3 regions of the Virgibacillus siamensis genome follow, and region 1 is predicted to be linked to each of the others. Evidence: riboswitches for the same ligand, from Rfam matches in the RefSeq annotation. Region 1 holds a riboswitch; each other region holds the start of a gene.
What was found. A riboswitch is a leader RNA that binds a small molecule or an ion and turns the genes downstream of it on or off. The one in region 1 is predicted to bind cobalamin.
Positions count from the first base shown of each region.

Region 2: linked by a shared signal. The riboswitch ahead of B1K71_RS10730 (DUF4430 domain-containing protein) and the one ahead of B1K71_RS03295 (acyl-CoA thioesterase) in region 1 are both predicted to bind cobalamin.
Region 3: linked by a shared signal. The riboswitch ahead of B1K71_RS18200 (ribonucleoside-diphosphate reductase subunit alpha) and the one ahead of B1K71_RS03295 (acyl-CoA thioesterase) in region 1 are both predicted to bind cobalamin.

Region 1 covers NZ_FUIH01000006.1:471,370-477,222, forward strand. The annotation lists gene recX (recombination regulator RecX) at 99-911, shown strand; cobalamin riboswitch at 955-1,165, shown strand; gene B1K71_RS03295 (acyl-CoA thioesterase) at 1,541-2,017, shown strand; gene yfkAB (radical SAM/CxCxxxxC motif protein YfkAB) at 2,149-3,267, shown strand; gene B1K71_RS03305 (SDR family NAD(P)-dependent oxidoreductase) at 3,377-4,036, opposite strand; gene B1K71_RS03310 (YfhH family protein) at 4,128-4,460, shown strand; gene B1K71_RS03315 (metal-dependent hydrolase) at 4,647-5,633, opposite strand; gene mutY (A/G-specific adenine glycosylase) at 5,727-5,853, shown strand, end outside.
Region 2 covers NZ_FUIH01000007.1:1,384,130-1,389,982, reverse strand. The annotation lists gene resB (cytochrome c biogenesis protein ResB) at 1-43, shown strand, start outside; gene ccsB (c-type cytochrome biogenesis protein CcsB) at 68-1,264, shown strand; gene B1K71_RS10740 (response regulator transcription factor) at 1,311-2,024, shown strand; gene B1K71_RS10735 (ATP-binding protein) at 2,024-3,781, shown strand; cobalamin riboswitch at 3,823-4,004, shown strand; gene B1K71_RS10730 (DUF4430 domain-containing protein) at 4,179-4,610, shown strand; gene B1K71_RS10725 (ECF transporter S component) at 4,607-5,122, shown strand; gene B1K71_RS10720 (RNA polymerase sigma factor SigX) at 5,282-5,818, shown strand; gene B1K71_RS10715 (hypothetical protein) at 5,815-5,853, shown strand, end outside.
Region 3 covers NZ_FUIH01000007.1:2,998,776-3,004,628, forward strand. The annotation lists gene B1K71_RS18190 (ribonucleotide-diphosphate reductase subunit beta) at 1-367, opposite strand, end outside; gene B1K71_RS18195 (flavodoxin) at 348-782, opposite strand; gene B1K71_RS18200 (ribonucleoside-diphosphate reductase subunit alpha) at 779-2,917, opposite strand; cobalamin riboswitch at 3,091-3,283, opposite strand; gene B1K71_RS18205 (hypothetical protein) at 3,459-3,638, shown strand; gene B1K71_RS18210 (GbsR/MarR family transcriptional regulator) at 3,668-4,204, opposite strand; gene B1K71_RS18215 (BCCT family transporter) at 4,460-5,853, shown strand, end outside.

The sequences.
Region 1 (5,853 bases):
CAGTTTATTTTCCATTATTGACTTTCAGTATACCGATTCTTACGGTGGTGTCCAGGAATTTTTTTCGTTACTATAAAGGGAAAGGGGGTGAGAAATCAATGAAAAAGATTTCCCGGATCACCACTCAACAAAAACGTAAGAATCGTTATAATATCTTCCTGGATGACGGCCATGGTGAAAAATATGGCTTCAGTGTAGATGAATCCGTCCTGATAGCGTACAAGCTGCGTAAACACCTTGAATTGGATGAATCGATGATCGCTACACTTGTCCAAAAAGATACATTACATAAGTCATATACCCTTGCTATCAATTTTTTAAGCTATCGGATGCGGACAAAAAAAGAAATTTATGATTACCTGGTTAAAAAAGAAGTGGATGATGAACATATAACGCAAATCATGAAGCAGTTAACGGAGGAAAAGTTGATTAATGACCGGCAGTTTGCGGAAGCGTTTGTCCGAACCCGTATTGATACAACACGTAAAGGCCCAATGCTGGTTAAAAGAGAACTGATGGAAAAAGGAGTTTCCCCGCAACTTGCTGCTGAAGCAGTCGATTTGTACACGTACGAGATTCAATATGCCCGCGCTGAAAAATGGGTCCGCAAAAAATTGACAGCCAGCAAGAGTAAATCATTTAAACAGCAGGTGCAGCAACTGCAGGGAACTTTGATGCAAAAAGGTTTTACACGGGATGTGATTCAAGATGTACTGGCAGATGTGGATGAAATGAAGGATACTGATGCGGAATGGAATGCACTGGTTAAACAGGGTGAGAAATTGCTTCATAAACACCGTCAGAAACTTTCAGGATACGAACTTCAGGGAAAAGTGAAAGAAGGACTTTATCGGAAAGGCTTTTCCATCGATCTAATCAATCAGTTCCTTGAAGAACAGGATGAAATCTGATGCAGATTGAACAAATATGATAAAATAAGTGTGAACGTGAAAATTTAATAGGATGCCTTATGGTGACCTTGTGAAAACAAGTTTAAAAGGGAAGTTGGTTGAAATCCAACGCGGTCCCGCCACTGTATTGCTGAGACATCTCTATAACACCGACTGTCCAATAGTCGGCTATCCACTGTTCAATTGGAACGGGAAGGAAACAGAGAATGTCAATGATGCTAAGCCAGGAAGCCTGCCATAAGGAAGAACATTATTTTCCTACGGGAGATAGGAGGGTGTTGCGCAAATATCCGCATAGTTCAGCTATGCGTGCAATCTGTGACCACAAGCCTTCAATGAGAGGGCTTTTTTTATTGTTTTAATGACGTTAAGAAGATTGTTACATGCTTTCAGGTATTTGAAGTGAAGAACGATTTCTGTCTGTGAAGGTTGATATTTCACGTTGAAAGTTGATTCCTGTCCAGTGAAGGTCGATATACCGCCGATGAAGGTTGATATCCTGCCCATAATGGTTGATAACAGCGATTGAAGGTCGATTCTTTCCAACGAGGGTTGATATCTGCCTGTGCGGGTAAAAAAAAGTATTTTTCAACGTGACAGGAATGATACATCATCAAGGAGGCTAACAAATGGAAAAAATAGCAATCGGTAATACAAAAACACTGCAAACACGACTTGTGCTCCCGCCCGACACCAATCATTTGGATACCATTTTTGGAGGAAAAGTACTGGCTTATATTGATGAAATCGCCGCGCTTACATCAATGAAACATGCCAAAAGTGCTGTCGTAACGGCTTCAATCGATTCCGTTGATTTTCTTTCATCCGCCAAGGTCGGGGACTCCTTAACACTGGAAGCGTACGTAACATATACCGGCAACAGTTCGATGGAGGTATTTGTCAAAGTGACGGCACATGATTTGATTCACCATACCGAACAATTGACCACCGAATCTTTTTTAACAATGGTTGCGGTGGATGGTACCGGTAAACCGATTCCGGTTCCACAGGTTTACCCGGTTTCAGAAGAGGAGCAGGAGTGGTTTGATTCTGCACCTGTTCGGAAAGAAAACCGTAAACGCCGCATGCTGTCCAGAAAATCCTGAAGCGGGAAACTGGTCCTTAACACTAATTCTGTATGCTAAAATAATGAAGGGTCATTTTTATGGTATTTATCCCATAACGATGAAAATAGCATAACCTCATTTGAAAGGGAGTTTCTTAATTGACAACAAGTATGAACACACAAACTTTGTCACCAGTCAATGATCCTTGGGAGGCGTATATGGATGTTGAAGAACATGGAGAAATGAAGTTGTCGAATGTTGAATTTACGACAACGACTTTATGTAATATGCGCTGTGCACATTGTGCTGTTGGCTATACTTTGCAATCCCGGGATCCAGAATCACTGTCGATGGACCTAATACTGAAGCGGCTTGATGAAATACCCCATCTGCGCACGATTAGCATTACCGGCGGGGAACCAATGATGAATAAGAAATCAATTCGGAACCATGTTATCCCGCTATTAAAGTATGCTCACAGCCGTGGTGTTAAAACACAGATGAATTCAAATTTAACATTGCCTTATAACAGGTATGAATCAATTATTCCTTTTTTGGATGTATTACATATCTCTCATAACTGGGGAACGGTTGAAGAATTTATGGAAACCGGTTTTGCTAAAATGGAGCGAAAACCTTCAGAAGAAAATCGTAAAAAGTTTTTTGAACGTATGATTGATAATTCACAGCGTCTCGCAAAGGATGGTGTGATGGTTTCGGCGGAAACGATGCTGAATAAACGGACCTTCCCATTTCTGGAACACATTCATGATCAGGTGCGCGAGATGGGCTGTGCAAGACATGAGATTCACCCGATGTACCCTGTCGATTTTGCCAGCACATTGGAAACATTGGAGCTGGATGAAATTCGTATAGCAATTAACAGGCTTCTTAATCACCAGTACAAAGATATATGGATGATGTTTGGAACATTGCCTTTTTATCCATGCAGTTTGTCACAAGAAGATCAGGATTTATTAAAAAGGCTGTATCAAACGAAGAATGTAAGTGTACGTAATGATCCGGATGGCCGCTCCCGATTAAATGTAAATATTTTTACCGGGGATATTATTGTGACAGACTTTGGTGATGAACCTTCATTGGGTAATATACAGGACACCTCGCTCCCTGCTGCATATTCGAAATGGATGGATTCTCCAACAGCCCAAAGCTTAAATTGTCATTGCCCTGCTGTTAAGTGTCTTGGTCCGAACCTGCTGGTGAGGAACGCCTATTATTCAAATGTTGATTTCGGAAAAAGAAGTGCGCAAATCAGTTTATATGAATAAGGAATTTAGGGTATCCCATTATGAAATTAGGATACCCTATTTGAAAACGTGATAATAGGATGAATTTCAGTGGAACTTTCATGAGAAAGGATGCCAACTGAATGGAAGTTTATTTATCAACATAAATTTCTTTTCGACCATCATCTTCCTGAAAAATCTGTTCGGCTACCGGTTCGGGTCCTTTCAGCCCTGAAGCATCCTTCACATGTTCTGAGTTGTCCCAGAATGGTGTGTTCATGCCTCCCATGTACACGGCTGTAATCGAAATAGGCTCATTCTCCCATTCTTTTTGTAAACTTTCCGTAAATCCTTTCAATGCAAATTTGCTTGCACAGTAAATGGATTCATTTATTTTCCCCCGCAGTCCCGCAGTTGAAATAATGGTCAGAATGCGCCCATTCCTCGCTTTAATCAGTGGCAGGGCTGATTGAACAGTCAGTATGGCACCTTTAATGTTAGTGTTTAATGTGTGTTCGATATCACCTATTGTATAATCTTCCACAGGTCCAAAAATACCGACCCCAGCATTGTTAATGACGACATCGAGCTTACCAATTTGCTGAAAGGCAATGCTGACAGAAGCTTTTTCCTGCACGTCACATAGGATAACTTCCGCATCCCCGCCAGCACGGATGATTTCATGCTGAACAATATGTAATTTCGTATCGGTTCGGCCCAGTAAAAAAATTTTATAGCCATTTTTGGCATATTTTAGGGCAAGTGCCCGTCCCAAACCACTTCCAGCCCCAGTAATTGCTACAGTTGGCATACAATTTTCCTCCTAAATATATGAGTATCATTATTTCCATTCTCCTAAACTATTGGTAAAATGTAAACTGTTGAAGAAGGGAGTAATTATAATGGATTACCGATACAGTGATTATTCAATCGAGCAGTTGAGGGAAGAAGTCGGGAAATTTAAAGAAAAAGCGCTGAAGGCTGAGCAGGTTGGAAACATAAGTGAAGTCGCCATTAATGAGCGGAAAATGCAAGTTGCCATGGCATATATGTTGAACCCGGATGATTTTCATGCACACGATATCCATGCAATGAAGGGAGATCCGGGACATCGTTTTAAAATAAATTATATTAATGGTGTTTTCGCGTGGGGACACCGTATTAACCTTTTGAATGAAACATATGAAAAAGAAGAAGCGATTCCCATTTCATTGCTTGGTGATAAGGCCGAATAGAAAGGTGAAAGCTTTTTACTTTCTCAACGGCACAATAAACAACAGAGGCTGGGATATATCAGAAAACGCGTGATTCAAAAGACGAACAATTGGGAATTTCCGGAGCAGTTATTCGCCCCATTTTCCAATAGGTTGTTCGAATTTTACAATGGATAAAACACGTTTGTCCCAGCCTCGTGCTTTTGCTTAAATTGGATTGTCGCCAACATCCAGTTTGCGCTGGAGTTTGTGCTCGGAAAAAATCCAGCCGGTGTATGAAGTCATTTTTCGCATGTTGTCATCAATTTGTACGACAGCAACAAATGGATAGTATTGATTGGATCTGTATCGTAAATCAATAAACCGCACTTCGGTAAAATCGTCGAAGTCATTGATTTCCCATCGGTATACAGGGGAGAACGACAGAAATGCCGAAACATTTTTATCATCTTTTGCTATTTCCATCAGGTCGTTTTCCGGCAAAGGGATTTTTTGAAATTCATCGACGATTTCAATGTGTCCATTTTTAACCGAACCTACATAAAATTTATCTATCGTCGTAATAGCAACCCGCCACTCGTTTTGCTTAATGGTCGGGGATGTTGCAATCTGGGTTGTATCGGGGAAATAGTCCTTTATTTTTCGGACAATTTCATGTTTGTCAATGAACCGTTTTATATAATACAAAATAATGACAGTATAGATAATTAAAAACGTGTAACCCGGATTTGCACCAAGCAGCCAAGCGATGATTCCGGCAACATGGAGAAAGAAGATATACGGATCAAATGTATTAATAAATCCTTTTGCAATCCATTTATTGGTAAATGGACGGTATGCCTGGGTCCCATACGCGTTCGGTATATCCACCAGCACATGGAGAATAACTGCCAGGAAAGTCCAGGCCCACAAATGCAGGAAATTAACTTGGGGAACAAACACATGAATGATCCCGGCAATCAATACACCCCACATGAGAACAGCGGGTATGGAGTGGGTTTCACCGCGGTGGTGCCGGATATATACAGCATTATTTTTTAATTTTAAGATCGTATCAAAGTCAGGTGCATGCGAACCCACAATGGTCCCTGCAAGCACTGCATTAAACAGGACAGGATCATTCTGGACGGCGGGATCAAGCGTTGCCAGTCCACCGAGCGCAATTCCCATAACAATATGGGTTCCGGTATCCATAGGTCAAGGTCCTCCTCAGAACAATTCGACAAAATCTGCGCTTTGTCGAAAACCGTTTCAGTTCTATAATTGTATCATAAAGGATGTTTCAACATGAACGATAAAGCATTTCATAACATAGATATTCCATCATTTCAGCATGATTTAATCGATTGGTATCAGTCGAACAAACGGGATCTTCCCTGGCGAAAAGACCAGGATCCGTATAAAGTATGGGTCT
Region 2 (5,853 bases), on a different contig from region 1:
CAAAATGACAGAAGACCAGCAGGAACTGGAAGAACTATCCTAATATGCCAGTAAGAGGAGGATACAGATGGAAACATTGCTTAATATAAGTAATATATCGCTATACACGGCATTTGTCCTTTATCTGATTGCCACACTTTTCTTTGGGGCAACAATCAAAGGAAAAAAAGCGGCTGATGATTCAAAAAAGGGTAAAGCTGGAACTATAGGGATTACCTTTACAATCATAGGTTTTGCTTCACAATTAGTCTACTTTATTACAAGATGGGTTGTCAGTGGACATGTTCCAGTGAGCAATCTGTTTGAGTTTATGACGTTTTTCGGGATGGGGCTTGTACTGGCTTTTATCATTATATATTTTATTTACCGATTGCCGGTGCTGGGAGTATTTGCGCTTCCAATTGCACTCACAGTACTCGGTTTTGCCAGTATGTTCCCAAGCGAAATTTCACCTCTTGTGGCATCATTACGGCATTGGATGCTTTATGTTCACGTAACAACGGTGGCTTTGGGTGAAGCGATTCTCTCCATCAGTTTCGTTGCCGGGCTGATTTATTTGATCCGGCAAATCGATCAGACAAAAGCGACTAAACGGACAGCATGGCTTGAAGTGATTCTGTTTTCCATATTTGTATTGATTGGATTTAGTGTTATCTCTGTTACATTCAGTTCAATCGGCTATGAAGCTCAGTTCGAATATACAAAAGATGGTGCTACATTAACGGCAGATTATCCGCTTCCGGCAATCGCAGGTCCGCATGAGGGAAAACTCGTCACGGAAGGCACTATGGAACCATGGTTTGAAACGCCCGAATGGATGCGCGGAGCAGATGCTGCACGGAAATTTAATACAGTTATCTGGTCAATTTTTACCGGATTTGTTATCTATATACTTGCTCGTTTAATTACCCGTAAACGTATCGGAGCAGCGATTCAACCACTCTTGAAAAAGGTAAAACCGGATTTACTGGATGAAGTTTCTTACCGCGCTGTTGCCATTGGGTTTCCGGTTTTCACACTGGGCGGATTAATATTTGCATCCATCTGGGCCCAAATTGCCTGGGATCGATTCTGGGGATGGGATCCGAAAGAAGTGTGGGCATTAGTAACCTGGTTTTTCTATGCAGCTTTTCTGCATTTGCGGCTGTCAAGAGGATGGCATGGTGAAAAATCTGCCTGGCTCGCAGTTGGCGGGTTCGCCATTATCATGTTTAATCTGGTAGCAGTAAATCTTGTCCTTGCCGGTTTGCATTCCTATGCATAGGTTTGCATTGTAGCTTACAATCAGTAATTTATTGGAGGGGAAGTTCATGGAAACAAATGCCAGGGTATTGGTTGTTGATGATGAAGAAAGGATTCGTCGTTTAATTAAGATGTATCTGGAAAAAGAAGATTTCATGGTTGAAGAGGCTGAAAACGGTTCTGAAGCATTGCAGCAGGCACTTGAAAATGATTACGATGTTATTTTACTCGATATAATGATGCCTGAAATGGATGGAATCAAAGTGACAGAGGAATTGCGAAAGGAAAAATCCACACCAATTATTATGTTGACAGCGAAAGGCGAGGAAGCCAATCGCGTTCAGGGATTTGAGGTAGGTACGGATGATTATATTGTAAAACCATTCAGTCCACGGGAAGTTGTGCTGCGTGTGAAAGCATTGTTAAGACGGGTTTCATCGGGCGATTTCCGTGATGGTGCACCAACCAAAAATTTATTGGTATTTCCACATCTGACGATTGATCATGATGCCCATCGGGTAACAGCTGATGGAAAGGAAGTTGCTCTGACACCGAAGGAATATGAACTGCTTTGTTTCCTGGCCAAGTCTCCTGATAAAGTATTTAACCGTGAACTCTTGTTGAAAGAAGTATGGGAGTATGAATTCTTTGGGGACTTGCGAACAGTAGATACACACGTGAAACGCTTAAGAGAAAAGCTGAATAATGTATCCGCAGACGCCGCAAAAATGATTGTCACTGTATGGGGTGTCGGATATAAATTTGAGGTAGATGATGTCTGATGTTTTGGCGGAGTGTAGTTGGGAAACTGGCAATAACTATTTTATTGCTGGTTTCTTTTGTATTATTTATTTTAACAATCTTACTTTTGGAGTTTTTTGAGAATTTTCATGTGGAAGAGGCAGAAAATGAAATGATGCAAACGGCAACAAAAGTAAGACAGATGATTGAGCAATATGATGATCGGAAATTAGCTTATACGACGACTGAACGGATAAAAGATCCGGCCACACATATTGCAGTTGTCTACGGAGACGGTGATTTTTGGGCATCACAGAGTATCGATAATCTTCATGAGCTTGATGAAGCCTGGTATCGAAATAAGGAATCTTTAAAAGCTGTTTTTAATAAAGGACAAAATGTAAAGAAGCAGATGCGACTCCCGAAAACGCAGGAACAAGTCATGCTTGTCGGAACACCAATTCATAATAATGGGGCTGTATTTGTCTATCAGTCACTAGATGTTGTCAATAAAACCAAAGCAGAGACAACAAAAATCATTTTGCTGGCGGCAGGGATTGCGATTATTTTGACAACGATATTTGCTTTCTTTCTGTCCACGAGAATTACTTCACCACTGATCAAAATGCGGGAAGCTGCCTTTGATCTGACCAGAGGTGAATTTAATACAAAAGTGCCAATCCTGACACATGACGAAATAGGTGAACTTGCGGTTGCGTTTAATCGGATGGGACGTCAACTGAAGTTCCATATTAATGCCTTAAGGCAGGAGAAAGAGCAATTGTCGGGAATCGTGAGTTCAATGGCAGATGGTGTCATCACATTAAACCGGAATGGCGATATGCTTGTATCTAATCCTCCTGCAGACAGATTCATTGAAAATCTCTATTACAAAAATAATTTATCCTTAAGTGATGAAAATAACAAATTGCCAGATCCGTTGTTCGGAATCTTAGAAGAGGTTATTCAGGAGGAAAAAGAAGCAATCCATGAAATAAATATTCAAGGACGTACCTGGGTCATGATTATGACACCTTTGTATGATCAGTCTTATGTACGCGGGGCAGTCGCTGTAATCCGGGATATGACAGAAGAGCGCCGGTTGGATAAACTGCGTGAAGATTTTATCGCCAATGTTTCGCATGAATTACGTACACCAATCTCCATGCTGCAAGGGTATAGTGAGGCAATTGTTGATAATGTTGCCGAAAGCGGAGAAGAAAAGAATGAGCTTGCGCAAATTATTTACGAAGAATCCTTGAGAATGGGTAGGCTGGTCAACGAATTACTTGATCTTGCCCGAATGGAAGCCGGCCAGATTCATCTTAACTTGGAAAAGGTCGAATTGGATTCGTATGTGGAGCGAATCGTTAAAAAATTTGCCGGCCTTGCAAACGATAATAAGGTAAACCTGGAATTGAATAAGAAATTAACTAAAAATAAAATTGAAATTGACCCGGACCGTATTGAACAGGTCTTTACCAATCTGATTGACAACGCAATCCGGCATACGGGTGAAGGCGGTAACGTTACGGTAACGGTTGAAACCAATACGGATGAATTGACAGTATCCATTTCGGATGATGGAAGCGGCATTCCTGAAGAAGACCTTCCATTTGTATTTGAACGATTTTACAAAGCGGACAAATCCCGTGTCCGAAATTCTAAAAAGAAGGGTACAGGGCTTGGATTGGCAATAGCTAAAAATATTATGGACGCCCATCATGGAACAATCACCGTGAACAGTATTGACAAAGAAGGTACAACATTTGTCTTTAAACTTCCGTTGAAAGATTGAATCTGTACAGGATTGGTATTTATGATATAATAACTGCAGTTGAATACTAGAAGGTTTTTGGTGTTATTACTTAATAGGGAATTCAGTGAAAAGCTGAAACTGTCCTCGCAACTGTAAGTGATAAACGAAATAAGCATAATCCACTGTATGATTTTCATATGGGAAGGGCTTAGAGTAGGAAATGATCACAAGTCAGTAGACCTGCCAAACAACCTGCCGTTTCAATGCTTCGAGGATTTGAGCGATTGGGACAACCGGATACATGTCTATGGTTCGATTGTCTGTAAAGCTGATTCCTGGAACAGGATCAGCTTTTTTAGTGTAATTTTTGAACGCTGGGATAAGGTTCTATCGTCTCATTCCCCCTCAATAATAAGGAACTGGAGGAATAGGAACAATGCGCAAGTGGTTTTTAGGTTTGGCATCACTCTTATTGGTATTGGGTGTACTCGTCGGCTGTGGGACTGATAGTGAACAATCAGCGAAACAGAGTAGTCAAGGTGCGGATTCCACGGAGAATCAGAATGCTGCTGAACAAAAAGAAGATAGCGTTACAATAGTTCTTTCCCAAAATAACGGGGAGAAACAGATTGCAAAAAAAGAAGTTACAATTGAAAAAGGAACAACTTTAATGTCAGTTATGGAAAAGAACTTTGAACTGGAAACATCCCACAATGGTGGATTTATTACAGCGATTGAAGGTGTTTCACAGGATAAGGGAAAGACCGCATGGATGTTTAAAGTTAACGGTGAAAATGCAAAAGTAGGAGCGAAAGATCTCAAATTATCACCGGGTGATCAAATAACATTTGATCTGCATGCATATTGAACACATATAAACTAACACTGTTGGCTGTACTTTCTGCACTTGCAGTTGTGGGCAGATATATTTTTGCATTTCTTCCAAATGTACAGCCTGTTACTTCACTCATTATTATATGTGGATTGCTGCTTGGACCACTGGCAGCAATTATTATGGCAATACTAACCACTTTTTTGTCCAATATGCTGTTAGGGATGGGGATCTGGTCAATTTGGCAGATAGTTTCATGGGGACTCATCGGTTTATTAAGTGGAATTCTTGGAAAGTACCCAAGAAAACTTCCCTTTTGGTTTATCGTTATCTTTTCTATATTCAGCGGTTTTTTATATGGTTTTATTATTTCATTGATGACATATTCCATTGCGGGAGAATTTTGGCCGTATTACCTTGCTGGACTACCGTTTTCCGTTAATCATGCGGTTGGAAATGCAATTTTTATGGTTGTTTTTTATCCAATTGTTTCACACTTGTTTAAAACATACGCGAAAAAACATTTTTATTTACAAAACACCAGCTGAAACTGGTGTTTTTATCTTTTTATAGTGAGAATTTAGATCCGTTTATTCATAATATTTTCCTGAAATTCTCTTTCACTTTTACATTATTTCCAATATAGTTAAAATAAGCTGTAACCTTTGATCGGTAAAAACGACTGATTAACTGAACGGAGGATCATTATGAAGGCCGTTTTTGAGCGATTGTACAATGAGTACCATCATGATTTGTATCAATTCATTTTTTACATGGTGAAAGATAAGGAAGTATGTGAAGATCTCGTGCAGGAAGTCTATATAAAAGTTTTAAAATCCTACAGTACATTTAAAGGAAACAGCAACGAAAAAACGTGGCTATTTTCCATTGCGCGTCATGTCACGATGGATTTTTTCCGAAAGCGAAAACGAAAACGCGGCCGAATCGCTGAGTATTTTGATTGGGGATCAAATGGAGAGTTCATACAAGATAAAAACATGCTTCCTGACGAAATAGCAGAGCGTAATGAAGAAATAAAACGGGTCTATTACCATTTAGATAAGTGCAGTCAGGATCAGAAAAGTGTTTTGATTCTTCGCTACATACAATCATTCTCAATAGAAGAAACCGCTGAAATTCTAAGTTTCAGTGTCAGTAAAGTGAAAACCGTGCAGCATCGCGGCATCAAACGTCTTAAGAAATGGATGTCCGAGGAGAATCAGAAGGGAGGGGATGTATCATGAAATCCCGTGACAACGATGACAAACAAATTACTGAT
Region 3 (5,853 bases), on a different contig from region 1:
GAACCGCCTCCTGCTGGGCGATAACTGCCATAATCGATTGGACGGACGGATCAGTCGCATACAGTGAAATCAACAGTGCCGTTCTCGTCTGTGGTGCGTCCAGTGTTGACAGCAACCCAATGATTTTCAAATAAGCATCGCGCTCAGATTCGCTTAAATCGGAAAACTGCCGCACATCCGCTGACATGTTGATTTCATCCGCCTGCCAGTAGTTGCCAATCAGCCGTTTATAAATTTTATACCAGTGCGGATAAGCGATATTATTCCAGTTCAAAATGCCGCTTGATTCTCCCCCAAACAATGCTGTCGATTTGTTCGGGTGTAACGGTTCCAACGTTTTTGCTTTTTCAAGCAATGCTTTTGACATCATGCAACACTCCTTCAATCCAATTTTTAACCAGTTTCTCCTGAGACCCGCGCGGTGATTGTTCGATTTTCAGTCCGTTCCAGTCGCTGCCGTAAAAGTGAGTCAGCTTATCAACTGCCCGGCAGAACAACGCACCCCCGCCAAATTGTGTATCACCTGTTCCAAATACCGCGACACAATCAGGCTTATAACCGATTTCCAGCACAAAATCCTTCACCTCATCAGGTGTTGAACCCCTGTCCCATGTAAATGTTCCGATGAAAATACAATCATAGCTGGAAGCATCAACCGGCGGATCCGCACCAATACGGTGCAGATCAACGGCCATACCATCCTGCAATAGATAATCCTCAAGCATTTCCGCCACTTCCATCGTGTTTCCGCTGTACGAAAGATAAGCAATGACACACCTCAACTTTCACACCACTCACATTCTTCGACGTCATTTGAGGTCGACCGGACATAATACGTTGTTTTCAACCCTTCTTTCCAAGCCTGCAGGTGCAAATCAAGCAATACGGATGCTTTGATTGTATTTGGTACATAAAAGTTAAAGGAAATGCTTTGATCAACGTGCTTTTGCCGTGCAGCATTCTGACGGATCGACCAGCGCTGATCAAGAATATAGGCTGACTTCCGGTAAATATCGTACGTCCGGTAATCAAGTTCCGGAGCCGCAGCTGCTATCTTAAAATCCTTTTTCTCCTCAAAATAAAACGGCTTAAAAACAGGATCAATACTTGCTGTGGACCCGGCAATCATGGATGTTGACGAATTCGGTGCAACAGCCATCAGATAGCCGTTTCGAATACCATGTTCCGTAACTCCTGCTTTTAGTTCATCCCATGCTTTGCCGATATAATTTTTTTCGGAAAAATAAGTGCCTGATTCCCACTTGCTCCCTGCAAAGGCTGGATAACTGCCTTTTTCCTTACTTAATTCCATGCTGTTTTGAATCGTTAAATAGGCTATTTTTTCATAAAGCTTATCTGCAAATGATACCGCTTCATCCGTTTCCCAATGTACACCTTTTTTCGCGAGCAAATGATGCCAGCCGAACGTCCCAAGACCGATTGCCCGGTATTTTTGATTGGTCAGCCGGGCTTGCTTGATCGGCAATGTATTTATGTCAATAACATTATCAAGCATACGGACCTGAATCCTGATCAGACGTTCCAACACCCCGTCCGGAACAGCCCGCCCCAGATTAATGGAACTCAAATTACACACGACATAATCACCGGACTTATATTTTTGGACAATCGTATCCTCTGCTTCCACATATTCCTCCAGAAATTCGGTCGGTGACTGATTTTGCGTGATTTCCGTACAAAGATTAGAGCAATAGATCATTCCTTTATGTGCGTTTGTGTTATGCCGGTTCACTTCATCCCGGTAAAACATAAATGGCGTGCCGGACTCGAGCTGCGACTTCATAATCCGCTTCATAATTTCAATGGCCGGAACCGTTCGTTTCGTTAACAATGGCGATGCGGCACATTCCAGATAACGCTCCCGAAAACTTCCTGTTCCAGCTTCTTCATCATAGAAATCTTCCAGTGAAAAACCCATCACCTGACGTACTTCATGCGGGTCAAATAAATGCCAGTCGCCGCGTTTTTCCACCTGTTCCATAAACAAATCAGGCAGGCATACCCCTGTGAAAATATCATGGGCCCGCAAACGATCGTCCCCATTATTCAACTTCAAATCAAGAAATGCCTCAATATCGCGATGCCACACATCCAGATAAATGGCAATCGCACCTTTGCGGGTACCGAGCTGATCAACATTCACCGCCGTATTATTCAACTGCTTAATCCATGGAACAACACCGCTGGACATGTTTTTAAACCCTTTAATGGAACTGCCGCGGCTGCGGATTTTTCCCATATAAACACCAATTCCGCCGCCGTTTTTGGACAGTTTGGCGATATCTGTGTTGCTGTCATAGATTGACTGCAGGCTGTCATCAACCGTGTCAATAAAACAGCTGGACAATTGACCATGCGTCTTCCCGGCATTTGTCATCGTCGGTGTCGCTACCGTCATATATAAATTGCTGAGCGCCCAGTAAGCCTCCATTACGTATTCGGTACGCTGGGCTGGCTCCTCATCCTGCATCAGATACATCGCGATAACCATCCAACGCTCCTGAGGCAATTCATAAACCTTCTTATCATGGTCACGTGCCAAATACCTGGTAGCCAGCGTATATAGTCCAAGGTAGTTGAAAAGGTGATCACGATCCGGTTGTATGTATTCAGAAAAAAAATCAATTTCCTCCTTCGTATACTTTTGCAGCAAAAGATCGGAATAAATCCCTTTATCGGTTAATGTCTCGATCAGATGATGAAAGTCCCCGTAGCCAGACATATTCCCTCTATTTTCCGCCGCCTCCCGGTATATTTGATCCAGGTAAATCCTGCTTGCGGCAAACGTCCAGTCCGGATTCGCCTCATCCATCTGTTCAAGCGCCGCCTTTATCAAACTCTCATGTGAATCATTCTGTTGAGCTTTCTCTAGCAATATCGCTGTATCCACCTTCAAACCATCTGTAGCCTGTTCTATCAATTTTTCGGTATGCTTTACTGCAGTTGTTACCAATTTGACTGCCTCCTTTTTTCCATAAAAAAACCGCTCACCCCGGGGATGAACGGAAATAACGATAGAAATCCACAAATATGTATTCTATCGTTTCACCTTCACTTGCCCCGAGGAATCGAAACACTGGAGTTATGGCAGGTCTCCTGGCTTGTGCTTCTGCCTACTTGGGCCCTTCCCGTACCATCGCCGTGAAGCTTGTGATACAGTGGATTTCCCGTTCGTCCACACATACAGTTGCGGGGACAGCTCCGGCTTTTCACCGGATTCCCTTTTAAGACAACAGATGTCACCTTAACTCAAAATACTATATATAGTTGTATTCACGATAAAACTTACAATATATTGTAATATTACCCTATCACAGAAAGCTATTTCCTGCAATAGAATTATGATATTTGCAATGGTGCCCGCAGTCATTGCCATATATGGCGTATTGTTTTATTAAAAAACGCCCGGATTTGATCTGAGCGTCGGGTGGAAATATATGCTCGATTTCGGAACGGATATGCTCGTTTCTGGGGCAGATATGCGCGATTCCGGAACAGATATGCTCGTTTCTGGGGCAGATATGCGCGATTTCGGATTGGATACGCGCGGTCTTTCATGCACTGCTCATGTTACCCGGTTTCCGATCACAGTGCTGTCTCCTGAAATCGGGCTGTGATCGGCAGCAAGTTCCATCCATTTGAAAGCCTACTTCTCTTTCGGGACATACTTAAAAATTTCTCCGCTCTCGAAAAATTCCGTAAGGCGGCGGATCCAATCATAATAGGAAGTCCATTCGTGGAGTTCTGCCAAAACTTCGTTAACTGCCGCTTCATCTTCTTCCGTCAGACTATCTTTGTGATGCAGGTTTTCCAACTGTCTTTTTAATCTGTTTTCAAAGTTTCTGCTTTTGCTGATCGCTTTCTGCCAATTAGAGGTAAACAGTGATATGAATGTCTGGTAATAATCCTGTTCAACCTGATACAAGTCTTTGCGGATTCCCTTTTTAAAAACTTTTTCTGCAATATTCAGCTCCATCATTTCCCGGACAACCTGGCTCATTCTTGTTTTGCTCATTCCGGTTTCAGCGGAAAGTTCATCCAGCGTCATTGGTGCACCATGCATGTAGATAATGCCAAGCACGCGTCCAACACTGGTGGCCACCCCAAAAGAATGCATGTTATCGGCTATTTTTTCGATGAACTGATCTTTCACCGATTCCAGATTATGTTGTGTATTATCCATCCATATCATCCTTTACAACTGTTCTATAGGAAATGTATCACAGGATTTAGTTTTTGCAAAATGACAATATTCATCGAAATAAAAAGAAAAACAGAGAAAATTGAAGCATGTACTGAATATATTTTGTGAAATTAAAAGTTTACAAAGTTTACAAATTGTATGAGAGCCGCTATGATTATGAACGTGTTTCAAAGCGAACAAATGAATGAAAATTATACTTCACGAAAAACTATCTTTAGAAAGGATTGACACATCATGAAATCAAAATTAATTGATTGGCCCACATTTATAGGAGCTTTAGTATTGCTCTTTCTCGTTACAATTCCATTAATCATCTATCCGGAAGCCGGAAAAAAAGCCGTCAATATAGCCAATGACTTTATGACCGGTAATTTCGGAGTATTATATTTACTCACGGGACTCGCAGCATTTGCATTTCTCCTGTTCGTCGCATTCAGTAAAAATGGACAGGTAAAACTTGGTGATGAGGATGATGAAAAAGAATTCGGCACCATTTCATGGGCAGCCATGCTGTTTGCGGCAGGGATTGGCTCCAGTATTCTCTATTGGGGAATGATTGAGTGGGCTTACTACTATCAGGGCCCTCCATTTGGCATCACCCCGGAGTCGAAACAGGCTGTCGAGTGGGCTTCAAGCTACGGTATTTTCCACTGGGGACCGATAGCTTGGGCAATTTATACACTGCCAGCTCTGCCAATTGCCTACTTCTATTATGTCCGTAAAAAACCCGTCTTAAAAATAAGTGAAGCAGTACGACCGGTGCTCGGCAAACTTGTCGATGGTCCTATCGGCGTCATTGTTGATGTTCTGTTCATTTTCGGATTGATGGGCGGTGCCGGTACAACACTGGCACTCGGAACACCAATGATTGCACAAGGTGTACACGATATAACCGGAATTCCGGTCTCCCTCGGGATGAAAACAGTCATTATGCTGGTGTGTACAGCTATCTTTGCAGTAAGTGCCTATTCCGGAATTCGACGCGGCATTAAAATTTTGAGTGATATTAATTTATGGCTGGCTATTTTTATACTTCTGTTCATCTTTATTTTTGGACCGACATTGTTTATCAGTGAAACGACATTTACAAGCATCGGACTGATTGCGGACAACTTTTTCAAAATGTCCACTTGGCTGGAACCATTCGGAAATTTGACAGGCTTTAAAGAAACAGGATTCCCGGAATCATGGACAATCTTTTATTGGGCATGGTGGGTTGTATATGCACCATTTGTCGGGTTGTTCGTTGCGCGTATTTCCCGCGGCCGCACAATCCGTGAAATGATTTTTGGTACGATGATTTACGGAACCATCGGCTGTATTCTGTTCTTTGGTATTATGGGTAATTTTGGACTATATTTACAGTTAACCGGGAGCTTTGATGTGATTGGCTTCATGAATGAATATGGTGCACCCGCAGCAATTATAGCAATTTTACATCAGCTGCCCATATCCAATGTGGTAGTTGCCTTATTTACGATTTTGGCAATCATCTTTCTGGCAACAACGTTTGATTCATCATCGTATATCCTGGCTGCAGTGGTACAAAAGGAAGTACAGAGTGAACCACTTCGCTGGAACCGTCTTTTCTGGGCATTTTCTTTATGCTTGCTGCCGCTCGCGCTGAT